Regions from separate parts of the Allokutzneria multivorans genome, predicted to be linked through region 1. Evidence: riboswitches for the same ligand, from Rfam matches in the RefSeq annotation. Region 1 holds a riboswitch; the other holds the start of a gene.

Region 1 (6,557 bases):
TGACCGCGTGCCGCGTCCGGCTCGGTCAGCTCTCCACCGCCTCCTCCCAGGAGTTGGTGGATTCGGTGCTGCGCCGCCGCGAGCGCTCCACCGCGATGAGCGAGCTGATCGAGCTGTGCGACGGTTTCCCCTTGGCGCTGCGCATCGCCGCCTCGAACGCGGACGATGAGTCCTATGTGGACAGACTTCGCGCCGACCTGTCCGCGCTGAGCGTCCCCGGCGATGAGGCGGCCGACCTGCCCGCAGTGTTCTCCCCGTCTTATGAAGCACTGTCCCCTGATGCGCGCCACGTGCTGAACACCTTGGCAAATGCCCACTTCAGCGACTTCCGCGCTGAGCAGGTCGCCGCCCTCGTCCGAACCCCGGTTGCCCCCGCACTGGACCAGCTCTGTGACGCGAACCTGCTCCAGCGCACCGCCGCCGATCGCTTCCGACTGACCTCCCTGGTGCGCCGGTACGCGCTAGCGTTCGGTAGGTGAGTGGGGGAATCGAGTTCCGCATCCTGGGCCCGTTCGACATCACCCGCGGAGGTGAGCCCGTGCGGGTGGCTGCCACGAAACACCGGGTGCTGCTGGCGCGCTTGCTCGCCGACGCGAACCAGGTCGTTCCGGTCGCCAGGCTCGTCGAGTGCTTGTGGGACAACGACCCGCCCGCGACCGCGCGCGCCGTCGTGCACACCTACGTCAGCAGGTTGCGGCACGCCCTCGGCTCGGCCGAGCTGATCGAGACGCTGCCCAACGGCTACCGCGCCGTCGTCCGGGAGGACCAGCTCGACCTGCTCCGGTTCCGCTCGCTGGTCCGGCTCAGCCGCCAGGCGGGCGATCCCGTCGCCGAGTCCGCGCTGCTGCGCGAGGCCTCAGACCTGTGGCGAGGTCCGGCGCTCGCGACCGTGCCGTCCGACGCGCTGCTCACGGAAGCCGCCCGGCTCGACACCGAGGAGGTGGCCGCCGCCGACCGCCTCGTGCCGCAGCTGCGCGCGATGGTGGCGCGTCGGCCATTCAGTGAGCGCCCGCTCGGGCGATCTTCGAGGAGCTCGGCATCCCGGACGCCGAGGACATGGCGCGGCTGATCGAGGAGAACCGGTGATCAGCCGAAGGTCTTGCGGAGGAACTGGCCCCAGCCTCGGATGATCTCGGCGCGGTCGGTGTCGAGGACGTCGCGCAGGACGCCGTCGACCACGCCGTCGGGGACGCGGCCGACCCCGGCGAGGCGGCGGTAGAGCTCGACGACCTTGGCTTCGCCGTACTGCTGCGACAGGAAGAGCATCGTGGTCCACGCCGTCTGGTAGGCGAGGTCGAGGCGGCTGCCGCCCGCGCGGAAGTCAGCGTCGGAGGGCAGGGCGAGCGGCGGGCCGGAGATGCGCAGCTGCTTGGCGAGGTCGGGAGCGGCCTCGCGCGGGGAGATGCCGCTGTCGCGATACCCGACGTAGTCAGCGAAGCCTTCCAAAAGCCACATGGGAGCGCCGTCGACGGTGTCGGAGCGGGCGGCGATGTGGGTGATCTCGTGACGCAGGACCACGCGCAGCGAACTGGCGGACAGGCGGGATGCGGTTCGCGGATTGAAGACCACGCGAGCGCCTTCGACGATGTCGCTGTCGTGGTCGACACGATCGGCGACGGCGACGGCGGCGATGGCGTCAACGGCGAACTCGGTGCCGACCATGGCCTGGAGCTCGGCGGTGGTCTCGGGCAGCATCACCGCGACGCGTTGGGTCCACTGCTGGCCCCACACCTCGGAAACCGCGCGGATCGCCGCGTCGAGTTCACCAGCGACGCGGTTGGCGAGCGCCTGGTTGCCGCCGTGGCTGAGGACGATCCCGAACTCGGTCTTGTCGACCCGGCAGTTCCCGAAGTCCCACGGGCCGCGCCACGTCTTGCGCCCGCGATCGGCCAGCGCGGTGTCGGAAGTGAGGTACCAGTCGTTGCCGCGCCTGGCGAAGAGGTAACCCATGGGGCGGCTGGTCGCGGCGCGGTCGACGCCGTCGAAGGCGTAGCTCAGCTCGACGCGCGGCGCCCACAGCTCATCGGGCGGGCGCTCACCGAAGAGGGAGTCCAGCTCGGTGAGCGAGTCGGTGGAGTCGATCCGGTAGCGCCACTCGCGCAGCGGGACTCCGCGCAGATTGGCGAAGACCGCCTGCTGCGTCGCGAGGAACTTCGGGTCGGCGAGCGGGTCCAGGGTGCCCATGAACGCGGCGAGGTCGCGGCTCTGCACCGCGTCGGCCCGCCGCCGGAGCAGGTCGGTGACCGAGGAGATCCGGCTGCGCCCCAGTTCCACCGAGGGCTCGACTGCGGGCTCCGGCGGGGCTGGGCGGGCGTTGGGGTCCAGCGAGGGCGCGGCCTGCTCGGCGGGCACGACGGGATCGGCCGCGGGCAGGGACACCACCGCCAGCCCTGCGAGGAGGACGGCGGCGACCGCCGCGGCCAACCAGTTCCGATAGCGGCCCTGCCAGCTCACCCTCGAATCGTAGGGCCACACACACGTCGAGGCCGGTAGCCCACTAGGGGGACCGGCCTCGAGGTGTTGCTCACAAGCTGTGGATCAGCCCATCCGGCGAACGCCGGAGAGCCCGCTCTGCACCTTGTCGAACTTCAACGGCTGACCGGTCGTCGACGCGTGAAACTGCATGCCGTTGCCAGCGTAGATGGCCACGTGGTGGACCCTGTTGCCGAAGAAGAGCAGGTCGCCCGGCCGCCAAGCGTCCCGGTTGTTCATCGGGACGGCCGCGCCGACCCTGGCCTGCGCGGCGCTGGAACGGGGCAACTTGACGCCGACCTTCGCGAACGCCCAAGACGTCAGGCCGGAGCAGTCGTAGGAGTCCGGCCCCTCGGCACCCCACACGTAGGGCTTGCCCTTCTGGGTCACTGCGATCTTCAGTGCCGCCGCGCCGATGCCACCGTCCGGCAGGTTGGACAGGTCGATGTCCAGACCGGCGTCCTGGAGCTTCTTCTTCTCGGCGGAGCTCAGGCGGTCCAGCGCCTGCTTGGCCTTCTCCTGCTTCTGGGCCGCTTCCTTCTTGCGGTTCTCCAGATCGCCCTTGATCCGGGCGGACTCGGCGGCGGCGGCCGCGGCCTTCGCCTTGGCCTCGTCGGCCAGGCGGGCGGCGGTCTTGGCCTGGTTGATCGTCGCGTTGAGCTTGTCCAGCGAGTCCTTGCTCTCGCTCGTGATCAGATCGACCATCGAGAGCTTGTCGAGGAACTCGTTCGGGGACCGGCTCAGCAGCAGGGCGCTGATGTGGTTGACCCGGGTGCCCTGGAAGTTGGAGCTGGCCAGCTGGTCGACGCGACCGCGCAGCTCGCCCTCCTGCTTCTTGGCGAGCTCACCCGCAGCATTGGCCTTGGTCAGCTCTTCGTTGGCCTTGGTGACCTCGCCTTCCTTGGCCTTGAGGTCGTCGTTGGCCTTGTGCAGCTCCTCGGTGAGCTTCTCGGCTTCCTCACTGAGGGCCTTGAGCTGCTTGAGCGCCTCGGAGGCGTTCGCCGGAGTGTCCGGGTCGGCGACAGCCGGGGCCACCGGGACCATGCTCACGGCCACTGCGACAGCACCGGCGGCTAGTGCTCCGCGCATGGTGCGCTTCAGTCGGTTCGACGCCACGTCGACGCATTGCTCCTTCGTGCTCCGACCGCCTACCGAGTTAGCTGACGGGTTCGGGCCGGAAGCTGCCCTACCGGCCCGCAGGCCGGATTCACCCCAACTCACTGGGTCCCCGGTTCGGCTCCCCGACAGGCCGATTCGGCGGTGATCACGCGGAGTCGCCCGGTGTGGACGACTGCCCGCCGCGAAATCTCGGCTAGGTTACGAAACGTGAGACCTCGCGTCCACCGGCGTCAACGAGAAAGTCGTGAAAACGCGCACAAGGCATCGTTCGGCGTAGCGACGGCTGCGCCTGGTGACCGGTTGCGCTGATCAGCCCACCTGACGCCTTGCCCGTTCGGCGTCATCGGCCGACCGCTCGGCCGCGCGGGTCCGCAGGGGTTCGAGCGGGATCAGCCGCAGTACCGGCAGCTCGACCGCGGACGGCGCCATCACCTGCGGTTCAGGCCCCTCGACGAGCTCCGGCGGCACGCCGATCAGGACCGCGAGGACGCAGTCGTGACAGCCGGGGCCGCGCCGTGGGCACCCGTCGCAATCGATGATCACGCCGTCGACCTCCGTTCGATCATATGTTCGAACGGAAGCTTAGGGTTCCGCGGCGAACTTGTCTAAAGAGAGCTGCGTCTCACACCCGTCCGAGGCGCGCGATCAACACGGCAGAAGGAACGGGATGCGCCCCGCGCCGCCGCACGGAGTCGGCCACGGCACGGTCGGACGTGGCGACCACGACCGGTCTACCTTCGGGTTCAGCCGTAACCAGAGCGCGAATCACGTCGTCGGCGAGCACACCGGGGTCACTGAACAGGACTCGCACTCCGCGCGGCGGAGCTTGAGGCACGGCAACGACTCCAGCTCCGTCGAACACGACGGTGACCTCAGCGCCGGTGCGCGCGGCGAGCGCGGCGAGCTGCTGGTTGAGCCGGTCACGCTGCCCGGAGAGCGTGAGGTCCGGGTAGCCGGTCTTGGTGACGTTGTAGCCGTCCACGACCATGTGGACGCTCGGCAGCGCGAGCAGGCGGTCCAGCGCGGCGGGGTCCTCGACGCGGCCCACGGTGCCGTGCGCGGTCGTCGCGCCGCGCACCATGTCCGCCGGGCGTGGTCCACTGCCACCGAGCGCGAGTTCCCTGCGCAGTCCGGTCACCGCTCCGGCGAGCGTGTCCACCAGAAGCTCCAGGCGGACCTCGTCGGCCTGGCGGGCTTCCCTCGCGGACTGACGCGCGATCTCCGCGTCCTCCTTCGCCCGCGCGGCGCGGTTGCGCTCCAGTTCCGCACGCTCGCGCTCACGGTCCCGCGTGGCGCGCAACGTCTGCGTCTCCGCCTCGAACTCGGCGCGACTGCGCTGGAGTTCCTCCGCCGCTGCCGCTGCTTCGTCCCGGGCCTGCTTGAGCCGGACTCCCTGTTCGCGCAGTCGCTTGCGGAGCTTCTCCAGCTCCGCCTCGCGATCAGTGCTGACCTGGTGCGCCGCGCCCTTGGCGATGTCGAGCTCGGCGTGCAGCTTCTCCGCCTCAGCGGCGAGCTTGTCCGCCTTGGTGATCGCCGCGTCGCGGTCGGCGCGCAGGTGCGCGTCCTCGGTGCGGCGCGCGACCAGCTCGATGTACAGCTGCGCGGTGTCGGCCTCGACCAGCACGGCGGCGGCACCAGATGCCACCGCGTCGGCGGGGTTCAGGTCCAGCACGGAGGGCCGGTGTTCGCGGCACCACTCCACGACCGCCGTGCGGAACGCCTGGTTGTCGCGGAGCGCGGCCAGCAGCGGGCCCGCGCCGAGGCGTGCGCGCTTGGCGGGGGCGAACTTCGCGACGGCGCGCAGCGTCTGCGGGATGTCGACCCTGGACAGCGTGCCGAGCGCCTCGGCCGCAAGTTCGGCGAGGCGCGCGCGGATCGGATCGGGGATCCCGCTCCAGTCCGGGACCTCCTCGGTGCCAGCCTGGTCCGCGACTTCCGGCTGACCGTCCATCGTGGACTGCCGGTCGTCCGGATCAGGCTGTTCGCCGCCGGAGGGCTGTTCTTGGGCTGACACCGTCCCAGGCTACGGCCTGCCGCCGCGCCGACGCAGCTGGCTTCCCGGCCGTCGTGTTGTCAGACCCCTGCTCTAGCTTCACCGGCGATGACGATCACGGCGCCGGGTGACTCTGGTGACTCCTCGGGTGCCCAGCTCTCCTTCGACGAGCTGGGCACCCCGTTGCGCGACACCACCTTCGTCGTCGTGGACCTGGAGACCACCGGCGGCAGCGCGGCCGAGGACGCGATCACCGAGATCGGCGCGGTGAAGGTCAGGGGCGGTCAGGTCATCGGCGAGTTCGCCACGCTGGTCGACCCGGAGCGCGGCATTCCGCCGAACATCGTCGCGCTGACCGGCATCACCCAGGCGATGGTCATGGAGGCGCCGCGACTGGTCAGCGTGCTGCCCGCGTTCCTGGAGTTCGCGGGCTCGGCCGTGCTGGTCGCGCACAACGCCGGCTTCGACATGGGATTCCTGCGTGCGGCGGCTGAACGTCACGGTCACGTGTGGCCCAAGCGCACCGTGCTGTGCACCGTGAAGCTCGCCCGGCGGGTGCTGTCCCGGGAGGAGGCGCCGAGCTGCCGCCTGTCGGCGCTGGCCGAACTGTTCGGTGCTGCGACGACTCCGACGCACCGAGCGCTCGACGACGCCCGCGCGACCGTGGAGGTGCTGCACGCGCTGCTGGAGCGGGTCGGCTCGCTGGGCGTGCAGTCGCTGGAGGAGCTGCTCGGCTACCTGCCGGACGTGTCCCCCGCGCAGCGCAGGAAGCGCGAGCTGGCGAAGGACCTGCCGAGCGCTCCAGGGGTCTACCTGTTCCGGGGCCCGCGCGAGGAAGTGCTCTACGTCGGCACGGCGAGCGATCTCCGGCGGCGGGTCCGGCAGTACTTCACCGCGAGCGAGAACCGGCGTCGGGTGCGCGAGATGGTCGGCATCGCCGAGCGCGTCGACGTCGTCGTCTGCTCGCACTCGC
Region 2 (6,557 bases), on a different contig from region 1:
CCACCTCGCCCGTCTCGTGCAGCAGCAGACCGAGCACGTGCATCGCCTCCGCCTGGCGAATCCGGATGCCGTGCTCCCGCGCCTGCTCGACCGCGGTCCGCGCGTAGGCGATGGCCTGGCCGGTCGTCTTGGCGCGCAAACCCGTCCTGGCCAGCCCGATCGCCGCGTCCACCTCGTGCCGAACGAACCCCGCCCGCCGCGCCGCGTTCATCGCTTCGCGGTAGCTCGCGCGCGCCTGCGCCAGCTCGCCCAGCGCCAGGTGCGCGGAGCCGATGGCGATCGTCACGGCGGCGTTGCCCCACTTGTCGATCTCGCTGACCAGCTCCCGGCCCCTGAGCGCCTCGCGCATGGCGCCCGGCCCGTCGCCCTCGGTGGCCAACAGCTCGGCGAACCCGACGTGCGCGAGCGCTTCTGCCTGGTGCAGGCCCAGTTCCGCGCAGCGCTCGATCGCCTCCCGCACCGCGGCACGGGCTCCGGTGAAGTCGCCGAGCTGGTAGCGCGCGCTGGACAGGTTCGCCAGGTGGTTGGCGTAGCTGTCCCACGCCCCCTGCTGCTCAGCGAGCCGCATGCCCGCCTCGTGGTGCTCGGCCGCCTCGTGGAAGTGGCCCAGCTCCTGGTGGGCGAGTCCGAGGTTGCCCCTGGTGTTCGCCTCCTGGTGGCGAGCCTGGATGTCCTGGTAGATCCGCAACGCCCGGTGCAGGTGCTCGATGGCCTGGACGTTGTCGCCCAGCTCCCAGTGCACTCCGGCGCAGTTGTTGAGGATGTTGCCCAGCTCCAGCGAGGAGGCGCTCTGGTCAGCGGCGGCCAGCGCCTTGTCGTACTCCGCGAGCGCCCCGCGCGGGTCACCGCTGATCCAGGTCAGGTGGGCCAGATGCGAGTGCATGGTCGAGACCGCGTCGCTGTTGTCCACCGCGATGGCGGTGGCCAGTCCGCGCTCAGCGATCTCCCGGCAGTCCACGTTGTGCCCCTTGCTCAGCAGGTAGGTCCACAACACATCGACGAACTGCCAGAGGTGTTCGTTCCGTCCTCTTCGCGCGGCCAGCGCGACGACCGCCCGCAGGTTCGCCCGCTCGTCCTCCATCCACGCCTCGGCCCCGGCGCGGTCACCGAACGGGGCGCCGATGCGCACGTGCTCGGGGAGCTTGGCGGTGTAGGCCCGCAGGGGCAGCAGCGTCCGCGCCGTCCCCGCCGCAAAGAGGTGCCAGTCCAGCAGTCGGCTGACCGCCGCGTCGATCTCCTCCGCGCGCTCCTCCGCCATCGCCTGCTCCGCCGCGTAGGCCCGCAGCAGATCGTGGAACTGGAAGCGGTCGTTCTGGTGCCGCTGCACGAGGTTCGCCGTCGCCAGCTCGTCGAGCAGCGCGATTGCTCCGTCCACTGTGGAATCGAGCAGTGACGCGGCCGCCCACGCCGTGAAGTCCGGCCCCGGCACGAGCCCCAGCAACCGGAACACCCGCCGCGCTTCGTCCGACAACGTGGCGTAGGACATCGCGAACGCCGCGCGGACCGCCGACTGCTCATCCCCGTCCACCGTCAGCGCCGACAGCACGTCACCTCCGCGCACCTCGTCGACGTAGGCGCGGACCGTGCACCCCTGCTGCGCGATGTTCGCTCCGGCGATGCGCAGCGCCAGCGGCAGGCTCCCGCACAGCCGCACCAGCTCTTCGCTCGCCTCCGGATCGTCGCGCACCACCCCGCCCGCGAACTCAGCGAGCAGCGCGAGCGAATCCCCTTGCGGCAGAACCGAAAGCACGACCGCTTCGACCCGCTCGTGCTCGATCAGCTCGCGCAGCACCCCCCGGCTCGTGACCACGACCGCGCACCCACCCGTCTCCGGGATCAGCGGCAGCACCTGCTCCGCGTCGATCGCGTTGTCCAGCACCAGGAGCACTCGCCGGTCGGACAGCTCCGAGCGCAACATCGCCGACTGCTCGTCGACCGTCGCGGGCACCCTGTCCGTCGGCACACCCAGCGCTCGGAGGAAACGCGCCAGCACCTGCCCCGGCGTCGGCCTCGCGTTGGCCGAGTACCCGTGCAGGTTCACGTGCAGCTGGCCGTCCGGGAACCGCTGCTTCAACCTGTGCGCGACCCGCACCGCGAGCGCCGTCTTGCCCACCCCCGGTGGCCCCGACACCACCACGAGCTGCATGCCCTCGTCGAGCAACCCCACGATGCGGCCGAGCAACTCCTCCCTGCCGACGAAGTCGCTGATGTCCCCCGGAAGCTGTTGCGGCACAACGGCTGCGCTTCGCGGCACCGCATTCGCCTGCGCCACGTCGCCGACCAGCATCGCCCGGTGCAACGCCCGCAGCTCCGCGCTCGGCGTGGCCCCCAGCCGCTCCTTCAGCGCGCTCGCGAGGTCCCTGAACGCCATCAGCGCTTCCGCCTGCCGTTCCGAGCGGTAGAGCGCCAGCATGTACTGCCCCCAGAAGCGTTCCCTGACCGGGTGGTCCGCCACCAGCGCGCGCAGTTCGCCCACCAGCTCGCGGTGCTTGCCCAGCTCCAGGTCCGCGTCGACCCGCTGCTCCACCACGTCAAGCAGCTCGTCCTTGAGCTGGTCGATCTCGTTGGCGTGCAAGGAAACCGAGGGAACGTCCGCCAGAACCGCCCCCCGCCACAACGACAAGGCCTCGCCCAGCAGCCTCGCCCTCGTGCTCTTCGACGTCGACTTCGCCCTGCGCACCAGTTCGTGGAAGCGCACCAGGTCGATCCGCTCCGTCGCGAGCACGTAGCCCCCGCCCACCGTCGCGATCACGTCCTCGCCCAGCAGCTTCCGCAGCCTCGCGATGTGCGTCTGCAGGGCGTTTCGCGCCGTCGTCGGCGGCTCGTCCCCCCACAGCACGTCCAGGAGTTCCCCCACGCTCACCGCGCGCCCCGCGTGCAGCAGCAGCGCCGCCAGCACCACCCGCTGCTTGCCCGCCCGCACCGGCACCGCTCGCCCGTCGACCAGCACCTCCAGCGAGCCGAGCACCCTGAACTCAACCGTCATCGCGCCCGCTCATCGCACTTGGCCCAGCAGCTCCCGCACCTCGTCGCCCTCCGGCATGCCCATCTCCGCGAACATCGCATGCGCCCGCTCCCAGTGCACCCGCGCCCCGTCCCGCTCGCCCGACACCCACAAAGCTTGCCCGATAACCCGAAGCGTCCGCGCCTCCCACACCCTGTGCCGGAGCACTCGGTGCCGCGCAACTGCCCGTTCGCCGTCACTTCAGCCCTGAACGACCCGTTCAGTGCGTTCAACGCACCAAATGAGCCGTTGAGGCAGATCGCCTGCGGCCCACTCATCCGCCACCGCGACGTACCCAATGTGGCATTTGTTTCGCCAGACGTAACCAATGCCGCATTGGGTACGCCTCCGCCACGGGCTGTGCGGGGGTTTGGGGGTCTTGAAGACGGGGGAACTCGGCCTAGCTGGCGGAGTGCGGTCGTGTCGGGGGCTAGCGAGCGTGGCCTTGAGAGCGGTGGTCAGCAGCGGACGGTGCTGTCGAGGCCATTGATCTTCCAGTTGCCATTCTCAGGCACGGGCGAGGCAAACGACGTGCCACTGGACGTAGCTGGCGCGCATCTCGGGCGAGCCATGCTGAGGTCCCGCACGCTGCTGAGCGGAAGCATCACGCGCAGCGTCGCCGGGCACTCGCTTCCCTTACCGGCTCGTCCGCCACGACCACGCCGTCAACGATGACCTCAAGCGAGCCGAGCACCTTGAACTCGACGGTCATCGCGCAACACCTCGTCGCGCGCGGTGCACGGCTGTCCTCATGACTGTCCCCCTCGTCGTTCACGACACGCCGACCGCGAGATCTCTCCCCAGAGTCGCGGCGGCCTCTCCACACACACCTCTATTACATGGCGGCGTCCTGAGCATCGCGCCTGGTGAGGCGCTGCGACGTGGAGTAGGCGTTCTTTGGGGCATTGACCAGAACGGGACCGTCGAGTCAGCCTGCTCGGGGCACTCAAAGCGACCCCGCGTTATCGCCCTGTCACCATGTGCCACTAACGTGTTCCGCACCACAGGGGCAACCTGCCCATAGTGACGAACGTCCCCCTACCGGCCGTCCCGCGCTCGGCGGCCGGACTCCCGGCGTTCATCACCGGTCCATCCCGAGCGCCTAGCGTCCGAGCTGTCGACGCCGTTCCAGGAGGTGGCTGTGCAGGCATTCCGTCGCATCGCGGTTCTTGTGCTGACGATCGCCGGAGTGCTCGCGAGTGCCACCGCGCCAAGCATCGCCGCACCGCGCGTCAAGCCGCTTCCCCAAGCGCACGCGCACAACGACTACGAGCACAAGCGCCCGCTGTTCGACGCGCTGGACAACGGCTTCACCAGCGTTGAGGCCGACATCTACCTGGTGAAGGGCGCTCTGCTCGTCGGGCACGACGTCGGCGATCTACGGCCGGACCGCACTCTTCAGTCGCTGTACCTGGAGCCGCTGCGCAAGCGCGTCCTCGACAACGGCGGCAAGGTCCATCCCGGTCGTCCCGGTCTCTTCCAGCTGCTCATCGACCTCAAGAACACCGGCGCGGCCACCTACGCAGAGTTGGACAAGGTGCTGCGTTCGCCGCGCTACGCCTTCATGTTCAGCCAGTACATCGCGGGCAAGGTCGTTCACAGTGCCGTTGACGTGGTGGTTTCCGGAGATCGGCCGCGAGAGCTGATGAGCGGCCAGCGCCACCGTTTCGCCTTCTACGACGGTCGGATGACCGACCCGGCGGACCTCGGTCCCGGCTCGGACGCCAAGCTCGCGGCTCTCGTTTCCGACAACTGGACGAAGCTGTTCACCTGGAACGGCGCCGGGCAGATGCCCACGGCGGAGAAGGCGAAGCTTCGGAACATCGTGGCCAAGGCGCACGAGGCCGGACAGCGAGTGCGGTTCTGGGCGACGCCGGACGCGCCCGGCCCGCAACGCGAGGCCGTTTGGCGAGAACTCGTCACCTTTGGAGTGGATCACCTCAACACCGACGACCTGAGCGGACTGCGAGCGTTCCTCACCAGGGGCTGACGGGGATGTACTCCCACCCTCTCGCAGGGCTTCACCCACGTGACCCAGAACTCACCGTCGGTAATTGATCCCGGGCGGGAAACGCCCCGGTAACGGTGCCCCAAGCTGGTTAAACCCTCCGCATCGCTGAATCCCCCCTCGGCGTTACCGTGATGACGGTCACACCCCGAGACGTTTGGGTTGGCCCCAGCGGTTACGTACGGTCGCTTCTCGGTTGGCCCCGAAACCCAACCGACGCAGTGCCGGAGACCTGACGCGCCAAATCCTGTCCAACAGGTCCCCGGTCAACGACCCCGAGCGGAAAGCACTTCTGGACAGGAGCGTGAGAGCACTCCCGGGCGTCCCGAGCGCCCTAGGGGTGAAGCCGGTCCCCCGACCGGCCGGGCACTCCCCGACAGGGCCCGAACCCGACAGCTCACTCGCAGGTGCGGTAGGAGAGAGAGAAATGACTTCTTACCGAGGCAAGCACCGCAAGCAGTCCACCACCGGTCGCAACGTGGCTCGCCTGGCTGTCGCCGGCGCCGTGGCCGCAGCGCCATTCGTCGTGACCGCAGGCACCGCCTCGGCCGCTCCCAACTGGGAAGCCCTCGCCAAGTGCGAGAGCGGCGGCAACGCAAGCATCAACTCCGGCAACGGCTACTACGGTGCCTACCAGTTCGACAGCGGCACCTGGCGCGCGAACGGCGGCGGACAGTACGCGCCCAACGCCCACCAGGCCACCCTGGCCCAGCAGACCGAGATCGCCCAGCGGCTCTACGACAAGCGCGGCGCCACGCCGTGGCCGGGTTGCTCCAAGAAGACCGGCTGGGCGAACGGCGGCGGTGGCGGCGGTGCCGTCAAGTCGAAGCCCGTCTCCAAGGTGACCAAGAAGGCTGCTCCGAAGCCGGCCGCGACCCCCGCGCCCGCCGCTGCTCCGGTGCAGACCAAGAACGGTGCCGACTACACCGTTGCCGCTGGCGACACGCTGTCCAAGATCGCCTCGGCGCAGAACGTCGAAGGCGGCTGGCAGGCCGTGTTCGAGCGCAACAAGGACGTCATCAAGGACGCGAACCTCATCTTCGTCGGGCAGCAGCTCGACCTGAAGTGACGTTTGTCCTGGTGAAAGGCCCTGACCAGCAATGGTCGGGGCCTTTCGCGTGTCCAGGAGCCCGTCCCGCACGTGGTTGAGCTGAAGACTCCGGTCACGGCGCCGCCGAGGGTCGGGGTGTCTTCAAGACCACCGAACCCCTCTGTTGATCATCCTTAACCACCGCAAACCCGGTGTCCTGGCAAACCGAACGATGCGTCAAAGCCCGCTAGGGGCAGTTGACCCATTCTTCGGTGCCGTCGTCGAAGAGCTGGCGCTTCCAGATGGGCAGCCGTAGCTTGACCTCATCGACGAGATCAGCGCACGCGACGAACGCCTCACGGCGGTGGGCGGCCGAAACCGCGCACGCCAGGGCGGAGTCACCGATCCCGAGATCGCCGATGCGGTGGCTGACCGCGAGCGCGTGGACCTTCGGGTGCCGCGCGGCCACGTCGGCGGCGACCTCAGCGATCACCGACGAAGCGCTCGGGTGACCG

The links. Region 1 has a riboswitch for cyclic di-AMP ahead of ABD798_RS15240 (NlpC/P60 family protein). Riboswitches for the same ligand answer to the same signal wherever they lie in the genome.
Region 2: it holds a riboswitch for cyclic di-AMP, as region 1 does, so the genes downstream of both, ABD798_RS05590 (transglycosylase family protein) here and ABD798_RS15240 (NlpC/P60 family protein) in region 1, are expected to answer to the same signal.

What each region holds. Positions count from the first base shown of each region.
Region 1 covers NZ_BAABAL010000009.1:64,596-71,152, reverse strand. Annotated here, with positions in the region: gene ABD798_RS15255 (AfsR/SARP family transcriptional regulator) at 1-479, shown strand, start outside; gene ABD798_RS15250 (AfsR/SARP family transcriptional regulator) at 476-1,069, shown strand; gene ABD798_RS15245 (basic secretory protein-like protein) at 1,087-2,454, opposite strand; gene ABD798_RS15240 (NlpC/P60 family protein) at 2,539-3,588, opposite strand; cyclic di-AMP (ydaO/yuaA leader) riboswitch at 3,602-3,742, opposite strand; gene ABD798_RS15235 (hypothetical protein) at 3,901-4,134, opposite strand; gene ABD798_RS15230 (NYN domain-containing protein) at 4,214-5,542, opposite strand; gene ABD798_RS15225 (DEDD exonuclease domain-containing protein) at 5,693-6,557, shown strand, end outside.
Region 2 covers NZ_BAABAL010000005.1:337,969-344,525, forward strand. Annotated here, with positions in the region: gene ABD798_RS05580 (AfsR/SARP family transcriptional regulator) at 1-2,986, opposite strand, end outside; gene ABD798_RS05585 (phosphatidylinositol-specific phospholipase C/glycerophosphodiester phosphodiesterase family protein) at 4,146-4,994, shown strand; cyclic di-AMP (ydaO/yuaA leader) riboswitch at 5,290-5,438, shown strand; gene ABD798_RS05590 (transglycosylase family protein) at 5,440-6,081, shown strand; gene ABD798_RS05595 (molybdenum cofactor biosynthesis protein MoaE) at 6,290-6,557, opposite strand, start outside.